3 regions of the Lactobacillus sp. wkB8 genome follow, and region 3 is predicted to be linked to each of the others. Evidence: riboswitches for the same ligand, from Rfam matches in the RefSeq annotation. Region 3 holds a riboswitch; each other region holds the start of a gene.

Evidence for each region. A riboswitch is a leader RNA that binds a small molecule or an ion and turns the genes downstream of it on or off. The one in region 3 is predicted to bind thiamine pyrophosphate.
Region 1: linked by a shared signal. The riboswitch ahead of LACWKB8_RS02515 (ECF transporter S component) and the one ahead of thiM (hydroxyethylthiazole kinase) in region 3 are both predicted to bind thiamine pyrophosphate.
Region 2: linked by a shared signal. The riboswitch ahead of LACWKB8_RS00720 (ATP-binding cassette domain-containing protein) and the one ahead of thiM (hydroxyethylthiazole kinase) in region 3 are both predicted to bind thiamine pyrophosphate.

Annotation. Positions count from the first base shown of each region.
Region 1 is NZ_CP009531.1:499,062-502,342, reverse strand. Features, by position in the region: gene udk (uridine kinase) at 174-815, shown strand; gene LACWKB8_RS02515 (ECF transporter S component) at 915-1,493, opposite strand; TPP riboswitch at 1,535-1,624, opposite strand; gene LACWKB8_RS02510 (M42 family metallopeptidase) at 1,696-2,778, opposite strand; gene hpt (hypoxanthine phosphoribosyltransferase) at 3,020-3,281, shown strand, end outside.
Region 2 is NZ_CP009531.1:154,058-157,338, reverse strand. Features, by position in the region: gene htpX (zinc metalloprotease HtpX) at 1-482, shown strand, start outside; gene LACWKB8_RS00725 (AraC family transcriptional regulator) at 516-1,460, opposite strand; TPP riboswitch at 1,615-1,705, shown strand; gene LACWKB8_RS00720 (ATP-binding cassette domain-containing protein) at 1,667-3,103, shown strand; gene LACWKB8_RS00715 (energy-coupling factor transporter transmembrane protein EcfT) at 3,115-3,281, shown strand, end outside.
Region 3 is NZ_CP009531.1:1,823,694-1,826,974, reverse strand. Features, by position in the region: gene thiE (thiamine phosphate synthase) at 1-136, opposite strand, end outside; gene thiD (bifunctional hydroxymethylpyrimidine kinase/phosphomethylpyrimidine kinase) at 147-950, opposite strand; gene thiM (hydroxyethylthiazole kinase) at 962-1,750, opposite strand; TPP riboswitch at 1,823-1,922, opposite strand; gene LACWKB8_RS08435 (hypothetical protein) at 2,173-2,433, shown strand; gene LACWKB8_RS09415 (hypothetical protein) at 2,553-2,696, opposite strand; gene LACWKB8_RS08425 (alpha-L-fucosidase) at 2,806-3,281, opposite strand, start outside.

The DNA.
Region 1 (3,281 bases), 600 kb from region 3:
CCTACTATTAATTAGCTCAAATTACCTTTTTCACATTTTATAATATAAAAATTAAGTCACATTTTAAACCATATTTTTAAAAAATTGGCGAGAATAAGTAAATTCACGTTAACTGTTGGTAATTAAAGACAAAGTAAAGTAAAATGTTTAAGGATTAAAAAGGGAGTGGCATAATGTCTAGACTTGAAAAGCCTGTTGTGATTGGTATTACTGGTGGCTCAGGCAGCGGAAAAACTACCATTGCACAAAAAATCGTTGCTCAAATGCAAGAAGATGAACACGTTTTAATTATGACGCAGGATTCTTATTATAAGGATAACACCGGCATCCCCATGAGTAAGAGGATGAATATTAACTATGATCATCCTGACGCCTTTGATGTTCCTTTACTTAGGAAACAGCTAAGTGAACTCTTAAATTATCAACCCATTGAAATGCCCGTTTATGATTTTAAAGAACATACTCGCAGTAAAGAAACTGTCCACACCGAACCTGCTGATATTATTATTCTTGAAGGAATTTTAGTCTTAGCTAATAAAGAAATACGTGATTTAATGGATATCAAAGTCTATGTCGATACAGATGATGATATTCGTTTTATTAGAAGACTGGAACGGGACTTAAGTGAACGTGGTCGTTCCATTGATTCAGTGATCGAACAATATTTGAATACGGTCAAGCCCATGTATCATCAGTTCATCGAACCCACTAAGCGCTATGCCGATATCATTGTCCCAGAAGGTGGCAAAAATGATGTGGCAATTGACATGTTAACTACTAAAGTGCATTCGATTTTAAGTCAAAAAGAAAAATAAAAAAGAGTATTTGCTTTTCTCTGAAGTGACCCCTAAATTTGTCATAAATTTAGAGTTCACATCATTTTTTAGCAATACTCTTTTTTATTTTTTAATTAACTAATCAATTTTTGGTTTTAAAGCGTTGTCAAATAAGTTAGTAATCAATTTAACCAAAACGCCGTCAAAAACTAGGGCTGAAATGATATTGGTAATAAACATTACAATTTGGACTTGCATGCTGAACTTGCTCCAGCCATATAAAATATATGAAGGTATAAAACAACCGAATGAAGCAAAAAATGCACCAGTCAGAACACTTTTCCAAGAGAATTTTTGGTAGCGTTCTTTTTTAGGAAAGAAGCCAATTTCATTGGTAGCACCTTGGATAACTCCTGATAGAATGGTTGTGGCTCCCCATTGGCCCCCGATTGCCATTTCCACAACGGCAGCCAATAATTCGCCAACTGTACCAGAACCCACTGTAGGGACAAAATACATTGCTAAAGGTCCTGCCATAAGCCATAAACCTGAAAAGACAGTGTCTGTGACCGGGGCAAAGCCAGTTGGAACCAGTAACATTTTAACTAAATTAAATGCCCAATTAAAGCCATAGGTATAAATGACACCCATAATAATTCCAATCAGTGCAATTAAGATGATTGACTTGACATTCCACTTTGATGATCTTGTAAACATAAAAATACTCCTAACTTAACATGTCATTAGGAGTATCATCATTAACTAATTGAACACTTCCCTAGCGCAGGTATTGTCCCGTTCAGGTTCAGAGGGTATTTCTCAGCTTTTTGGCACCCCTAGTGACTTATTTAATTTTTATTAGTATAACACAAGTTAAATGTTTTTTCTGGTCAAATTTGAAGATAGTTTTTTAGACTTATTAAAATTGACTAAAACTAGCTAATTTTTCCTTGGTCAAATCACGGATAATGGCCACTGTCAGATCAACAGCAGCTTTAAAATCGCTATAGGCGCTAAAGCAATATGGCGAGTGTTCATAACGCACTGGTATACCGATAACAATTGTCGGAGCGCCATTCTCATAGTAAATCGCAGCACCATCTTGACCGCCACCAGTTCTAACTGAACGAGTATACGGAATATGATTTTGATCAGCCATAGCACAAGCATATTGTTGAAACTTAGGGTTTGGTAAAAATGACGTATCCATATCACGCAGCATCGGACCACGCTTTAGTCCTGTTTGTGACAGCCAATCTGGTGTGAAAGTATCATCTGCTGGGCATGATTCAAGGACAATTGCTAAATCTGGCTTAATAGCTCTGGCAGTCACATAAGCTCCGCGCAAGCCAACTTCTTCCTGACTTGAAAGTGCCGCTACGACATTAAAGTCAGTTTCTTCACCGTTTAAATTATCAAGGACATCTGCCATGGCAGCAGCGCCAAAGCGATCGTCAAAGTCTTTACCGAAAAATAAGCCGGTTTTTTCATTGTATTCACACTTCACATCGACAAAAATAGGACAACCAGTGTCAATTTGATAGTCATTAATAGTTTCAGCACGAGAACTGGAGCCAACATCTATTGACATATCAGCTACATCAGGGACATTATTTCTTTCTTCTTCTGTCATAAAATGCGGTGGTTTAGTAGCAACCACTCCCGGCACATATTCACCAGCACGGTTCTTAATCTTAACGCGTAAAGCTGGGATATTATACTTAACCCAACCGCCAAGTGGAACAAACTTAATCATTCCGTTGGGACGAACTGCTTGCGTAATAAAACCGACAGCGTCAGAGTGGGCATCAAGCTGGATTACTGGTCGATCCGGCTTATTCTCTTTTTTACTGGCATACACATTGAGCATGCCGTCAACTTTGACATTAGCAAAGTCATGTACAGTTTCAGTAAAAAGCTTGACAAATTCCTCTTCAAATCCTGATGTTGAATTAGCGTTTGAAAAAGCTTTAAGCATCTTTATTTCTTGTTTTTTATCCATTTTATTCGACCTTTCACTTAAAATATCTTATCTTTCATTGTACCAAAGTCACAGTTAATTAAACTAGTGCTTTAAGCTGATTTGCAAATAATCCTACTGCTTTTAACAATATATATACTTTTTGTACGTAATTAGCTCCATAAATTACGTAAATTGACAAAAATAATCTGTTTTTTTGACCAAAAAATGATATAATCAAATTTATTAGGAATTTAGATTGTTTTAAATGAAGGGTAGATAAATGCCAAAAACCGACAACATTAATAGTATTATTGATCATAAATTGTTTACTGAAGAAGACATCCATAATATGTGTGTTAAGCTGGGCAAACAGCTTACTGCTGACTATGCTGGTAAGAAGCCTTTAATTGTAGGTGCACTTAAAGGAGCTATTTTCTTTTTAACCGATTTGGTTAGAGAAATGGATGTCAAAGCGGAAATTGATTTTCTTGATGTTTCTAGCTATGGTGATGAAATGGAATCATCTGGAGAAGTTAAACTTA
Region 2 (3,281 bases), 260 kb from region 3:
GCGTCTTAGGTCATGAAATTTCTCATATTAGAAATTATGACATTCTGGTTTCTACTATTGCTGCAGTCTTGGTTGGCGTCATTTCATATTTATCGGGAATTGCCAGCCGCTACATCTGGTGGATTGACGATGATAGAGATAGAGACGACAACAACGGCGGTTCTATTGTTGTTATTTTCAAAGTTATAGCTATTTTGTTTGTGTTAATTCTGGGTCCGATCTGTGCCAGCTTAGCGCAAATGGCATTATCGCGTAATCGGGAATACTTGGCTGACGCTTCGTCAGTTGAATTAACGCGCAATCCTCAAGGATTAATTTCGGCGCTAGAGAAAATTGACGGTTCTGCACCAATGAAAAAAGCCGATCCGAGCAGTGCGGGAATGTATATTGAAGATCCATTACGCAAAAGACGCAGTTTTACGCATTTATTTGACAGTCACCCGCCGACAGCGGATAGAATTAAACGCTTGGAAAAAATGTAATAAATAAAGCAGCCTTTTCTAGTAAGGCTGCTTTTATTTTAAGTTGATATTTGCTTGTCGAAATAGTTCTGCACGCATCTGCACGGGCGTTTCATGGTAATATTCACTAAATTTTTTATAAAAGAATGATTTGCCGCTATAACCTACACGAGTAATTATTTCCTTAACAGAGATATCCGGGCGTGCCAGCAAACTTCGCGCTTCCTGCATACGTCTTTCATCAACATGTTCCATAAAACTTTTGCCCGTTTTTTGTTTAACCAAACTTGAAAAATAATTGGGGTTAAAGCCAAAATACTTGGCTGCATCATTAAGGCTGACATCAGTGAAATGAGCATCAATATACTGCTCTAACTCGGTTTGAGCAAACTGATGATTAGTAATCAACCTAGTTTCAGCAGCTAAGTCTTGGCTTCTAATTGCTAAAAATAAGAGCAAATTAAGTTCTGCCATAATTATGTTGCGTGCAAAAAGATTTTGATTGAGATATTCATCAATTACTTTTTTAACTAGATGAGCGGATTTAGACATTGGCGTGCCGCTCATACTTAATAAGCGTTTCTGATTAAAAGCTGTAGTAATTTTTTTAAGTAGACCCTTTTCTTCACGATTCAGTTTAGAGTAATCACCTAGAAAATCTTGCATAGTTAAATTAGGGTCAAATTCAAGTTTAACTAAAATATCTTTATGGCTTGGTTTTAAAATCTCGTAGTTGCATTTCTTCTGTAAAAAAATAATATTACCAGCACCCAAAGTAAGTTCCTGAGCATTAATCCTGGTTTTGACTGCTCCTTTTGCCAAATAAAGAATGGTTAAGCCTGTAGTTTGATAACGATGTATCCCAGTATTACGATTTTCCAAAAAAGCACTGAATAAATTAAAATCTTCATTTCCAGGCTTTATTCTTATCTCATTTGTGTCCGACTTTTTTGAGTCCAAGACACTAGCCAAATATTGTTCTAACTTAACTGCCGCCATTACGTCACCTTCTTGTTTTATTTTTTATTTTCATAAATTTATTATATAGCAAATTGGCAGCTTGCTAATAGATTTTTGTTATTTCACAATTATTTCAGGCCGTTAAAAGCAAGACTAATCAGTCTAGACAATAAAAATTCTTTTAGGTATAATGAAAATAATATCGGGGTGCCGTATAGGCTGAGAATATACCCGTTGAACCTGCTATGGATAATGCCAGCGAAGGGAAAACGAAAGATTTTACGTCGTCAGGTATTCTCCTGACGATTTTTTTGGTAACTAAATTGATTAAATTAAATAACCTCACTTTTTCATACGATAAAGAAAATCAAATATTAACTGATATTAATTTAAAGATTCCTACGGGAGAATTTTCATTATTAGTTGGCCCTACCGGCTGCGGCAAGTCTACATTATTAAAAATTTTAGCAGACTTATATCCTAAATTTGCCGGTCACTTAAGCGGCACTGTGACTTTAGCCGGATTAAAATCCGCAATGATGTTTCAAAGTGCCGGTGAGCAGTTCACGATGGCAACGCCACGTGAGGAAATCATTTTTGCACTTGAAAACTTATGCCTAACCAAAGAGCAGTATGAGAAGCGTCTAAATGAAGCCGTTCAGTTTGCCCAAATTGATTATTTGCTTGATCAAAAAATTAATACCATGTCTGGCGGCGAACAGCAGCGGGTAGCTTTAGCCGTTTTAATTGCAATGAATGTTGACCTTTTTTTACTCGATGAGCCGTTTGCCAGTTGTGATCCTGCAGCCCGCAAGTTTTTGATTGCTAAACTAGCCCATTTGCGCGATCAGGGCAAAACAATCATTGTGAGTGACCACGTATTATCTGGTTATGAGGGCATTTGTGATAACCTGTTTCAATTTCAGGGTAAAAAAATAGTGCAGCTTGCACCAGATAAAAAAGAACAGCTGTTACAAAAAAGTATGACAGCTGCCTCTTATTCTTTTGCTCTGCCAGAACAAAACGAGCCAAATTGTTTTACGCTGCAAAATACCCGGATTTACCAAAATCGTTTGCTTCTCAAGCAAGAGAATTTAAACATTGTTGCTGGTAAAACTACCCTGATAACAGGAGCAAACGGTGTGGGCAAAACTTCGCTTTTTAACGCATTAACTAAAATGTTGCCGTATTCTGGCAGTATCACTTACCACAATCAGGAAATCAACAAATTAGCGACCCGCAAGTACCTGCTTAAAGTCGGGCAAATTTTTCAAAGTGCAAGTGATCAGTTCATCAACGTTTCAGTGGCAGATGAAATTAACCTGAGCAAAAAGCACCGGACTAATTCTTTCTTTACGGATGAGAAAATAAATGAAACACTATCCTATCTTGAACTTGATTCTTTGCTTGATCATGTTGTTTACTCATTATCCGGTGGTCAACAAAAGAAACTGCAAATTTTGTTAATGCTGATCTCTGATCAAGACGTATTGCTGATTGACGAGCCACTTAGCGGACTAGATGCGGTTTCTGCGGGTAAAGTAATGACATTATTGAGAAAAAGCCAAAAGGCCCGCAACCAAACGCTATTAATCATTAGTCACGAATTAACTAATTTGGCTGATTGGTGCGACTATCATCTTGTTTTTCAAGACCAGCATTTAAGCTATACAAATAAGTGAGGCTATCAACAATGAATCCTAGTTTCAAATTTTTTCTGGCACTAATTATTTCATTAGAAATATCCCTTAAGTCCAGTTTATGCACCAATTTGTTAATCATCGGTTTTGCATTAATTTATCTAATTTACAAACATATTAAATTAAAGAATTTGCTGCTAACGCTCTTAATGCCCCTAAT
Region 3 (3,281 bases):
CCCGAAATTGAAAAGCAGTAATACCTGCAGCAAGTGCTTCTGCGACTATGCCCGGTAATGTTTTACCTTCCGGCACGTCTTGACTGCCACAAATAAAGTAAGCATGTAAAAAATCAGTGTTAAAGTTTTTCATTATTTCTCCTAAATTACTGAGCCCAATGATTTAAAGGGCCGTGACCATGACCAACTTGAATAGTTTCTTTAATGGTTTTAGTAACGTATTTTTTAGCAATTTTAATTGCCACAGGTAAACTTTGACCTAAAGCCAGTTGAGCCGTAATTGCTGCAGCTAACGTGTCACCGGTGCCGTGGGTGCGCTCGGTATGTATTCTGGAACTGCTGACCCAAAGATCGGAACCATCAGCAAATAAAGCATAATCTTTTACTTGATCGGTACTTGCATGACCGCCTTTAATTAGCACATTTTTAACTCCCATATCTTGTAATTTATGAGCTAATTCTGGATATTGATCTTGCATTTGTACCTTAATGCCAGTTAAAGTTTCTGCTTCTGGTAAGTTAGGTGTGATTAAATCGGCTAAAGGCAGTAGTTCATTTTTAACGGTGGCGACAGCATCTTGACTCAATAATGGTGCGCCCCCCTTAGCAACCATCACGGGATCGATGGTAATAGGACCAAAGTCATACTTTTGCAAATTAAGTGCAACTTGGTGGGCGTGAGCCGCATCGCCCAACATTCCTGTTTTACAAGCACGAATGTGGAAATCTTCTGCCAGAGAGGCGAATTGGGCATCGATCATTTCTAAGGGCAGTAAAAACGACTTTTGCACACCTAAAGTGTTTTGTGCTGTCACTGCTACTACTACAGCTGTACCAAATACTTTTTGCATTTGAAAAGTTTTTAAGTCAGCCATGATTCCAGCACCACCACCTGAATCTGTGCCGGCAATAGTTAAAACTTGGGGAAAAGAATTAATTTTTTCAGTCATCATAAAGTTCCTTAATCAAAATCAGCAATTCGTTCAATATCAGCAACTTTTACTTTATATAAATAATCCATGAGATACATGCCAAAAGTACCTGGTCCGACATTGGGATGATCTTGAACTACTAATTGACCAGCACAACTGAAAACTAAAGCACCTATTTGAGCCGCTTCAAAAGAATCGTCAGCAACAGCTGTAAAAGCTGTAACAATACTGGTCAACATGTCACCAGAGCCCACGTGGGTTTTAAAAAGGGGCGAGCCGTTATGTATATGCGCTAGTCTTTTGCCGTCACTAATTGTATCTGTAGGACCGCTGGCAATGACCGTACAATGATATTTCTGAGCAGTTTTCATAGCAATATCATCAATATTACCGGAGCCTAAACCTGCATCAATGCCCTTTGAATTCCACTCAAAATCACCTAAGGCAGCGATCTCACCAATATTGCCGCGAATAATACTCGTATGAAAATCCCACAAAAGCTTATCTGCAATTTTGTAGCGATATTCAACCGCACCAACAGCTACGGGATCAAACACTATTGGTTTATTATATTGTCGTGCTAAATCTTCCACCTTTTTGATGTGATTAATTTGCTGTTTGGTTAAACAGCCAATGTTAACTGTAACAGCGGAAGCCAGCCGCACTATTTCTTCGGCTTCAGCGACTTCGTTACTCATAATTGGTGACGCACCGATAGCATTAACTGCGTTAGCCACATCCTGAACTGTTACAAAATTGGCAATGTTGAAAATAACCGGATTTTGCGCTCGTAATTTGTCTAATAATTTTAACTGCATTATATTCTCCTAATTAACTGCCTTTAAAATTTTGATTAATAAAAAAGCTTTAGCATGTGAAAATGCCAAAGCCTAACAGGTTCGACACGTTCCTACGCAAGTGTTAACTTACAGGTTCAAAGGGTCTGAAATAATTTTCATCTCAGCCAAAAAGGCACCCCTCGTGTTATCGCTTTCAATTATAACGAAATTAATGCTAGATTACAATGTCATGTTTTGTTGCTTAATATGGTTCTGCTTATAATATCAAGCTTTCTTTACATAATCTAACCAAGTATTTTGTCAAGTAAAGCAAATAATTATAGCAGCCGCTTTTTTTAGATCAAAAAATTAGCCAATTACTCGCTGCCTAAATTTTTATGCTATATTATACTAAATAAAATTAATTAATTAATTTTTAATGTTAGGCGAAAGGAGCGGTCATGATGAAAAAGAAAATTACAAATACAGATCGAAATAACGCGCTTCATACACTTTTTATAGAACATAAAATTGATAAAATATTTTTACCTATTGCTGCAGTGTTTGTGGCCTTTTTATGGTTATCAATTTTGTTTAATTTTGCTGTTTTCGTTAAAGTGATTACCGTGGTTTTTGTTGTTGTGCTGCTCTATTTCGCAATATGTACATTTTTTGAAATACATGATTGGCACAAGAGAAAACATGATAGGGACAAATTTTAAAAGTAATTTTGCAAGACAGTTTTAATTTAATTTTCTGAGATTTAAATACAAAAAAGTCCAGTAAATCAAAACTTGTTTGAATGGTGAAACAAGTTCTTTAAAGAACCAGTGACTATTAACTACAAGTGGTTCTTTTCGTGGGTCATTCTTGTGCTAATCGTGACTAACATTGGTAAAAAGGAGAAAGTCAAAGCGTTAAAGACTGCTAAATCAGAATATGACACAAAAAGTAGTAAGCCGGATCCGATAAACTGTGCCACCATTTTAATGATACTAATAACGCCATTGGTAAAAAAGCCCCAAAAGTTGTCTAACTTTTGGGGTTCACCACCTTATTATGGTAATTTATTAGTCTTTTTATTTAAATAAAGTTCAATAAATCTTGGCTACACGCTCTACCAAGTTGGTTCCGTATTCGAATCCGTCTGCTTTAACTATTAGTTGGCTTTTTTCTGGCAGTTGTTTAAACGCCACATTGGTGCCATTATCCAGCCAAACAATGCGCTCGATCTTTTGGGGCGGAAAATTATTAAATACTATTTCTCGCATTTTTTCTCCTCCCAGTACTACGTTCTGATTGCCAACATTACCCAAATTATCCACAAATAAATAATTACCCTTAATAAAATCATTATCATTTCCAGCAGCGGTGTAAGTTTTATGCTCAAAATTGTTGGTGTTATAGACTGCTTCTTTATTAATTGCCATCCATTGTTTAATAATTTCTAGTAACGACAGGCAATGAATATTTAAAGAGCCATCAAATTCTGGGCCCACGTTAATTAATAAATTTGCCCCCACTTTGCGAGTGTGACAAATTTGTTCAATTAAGTGCCGCGCAGAAACAT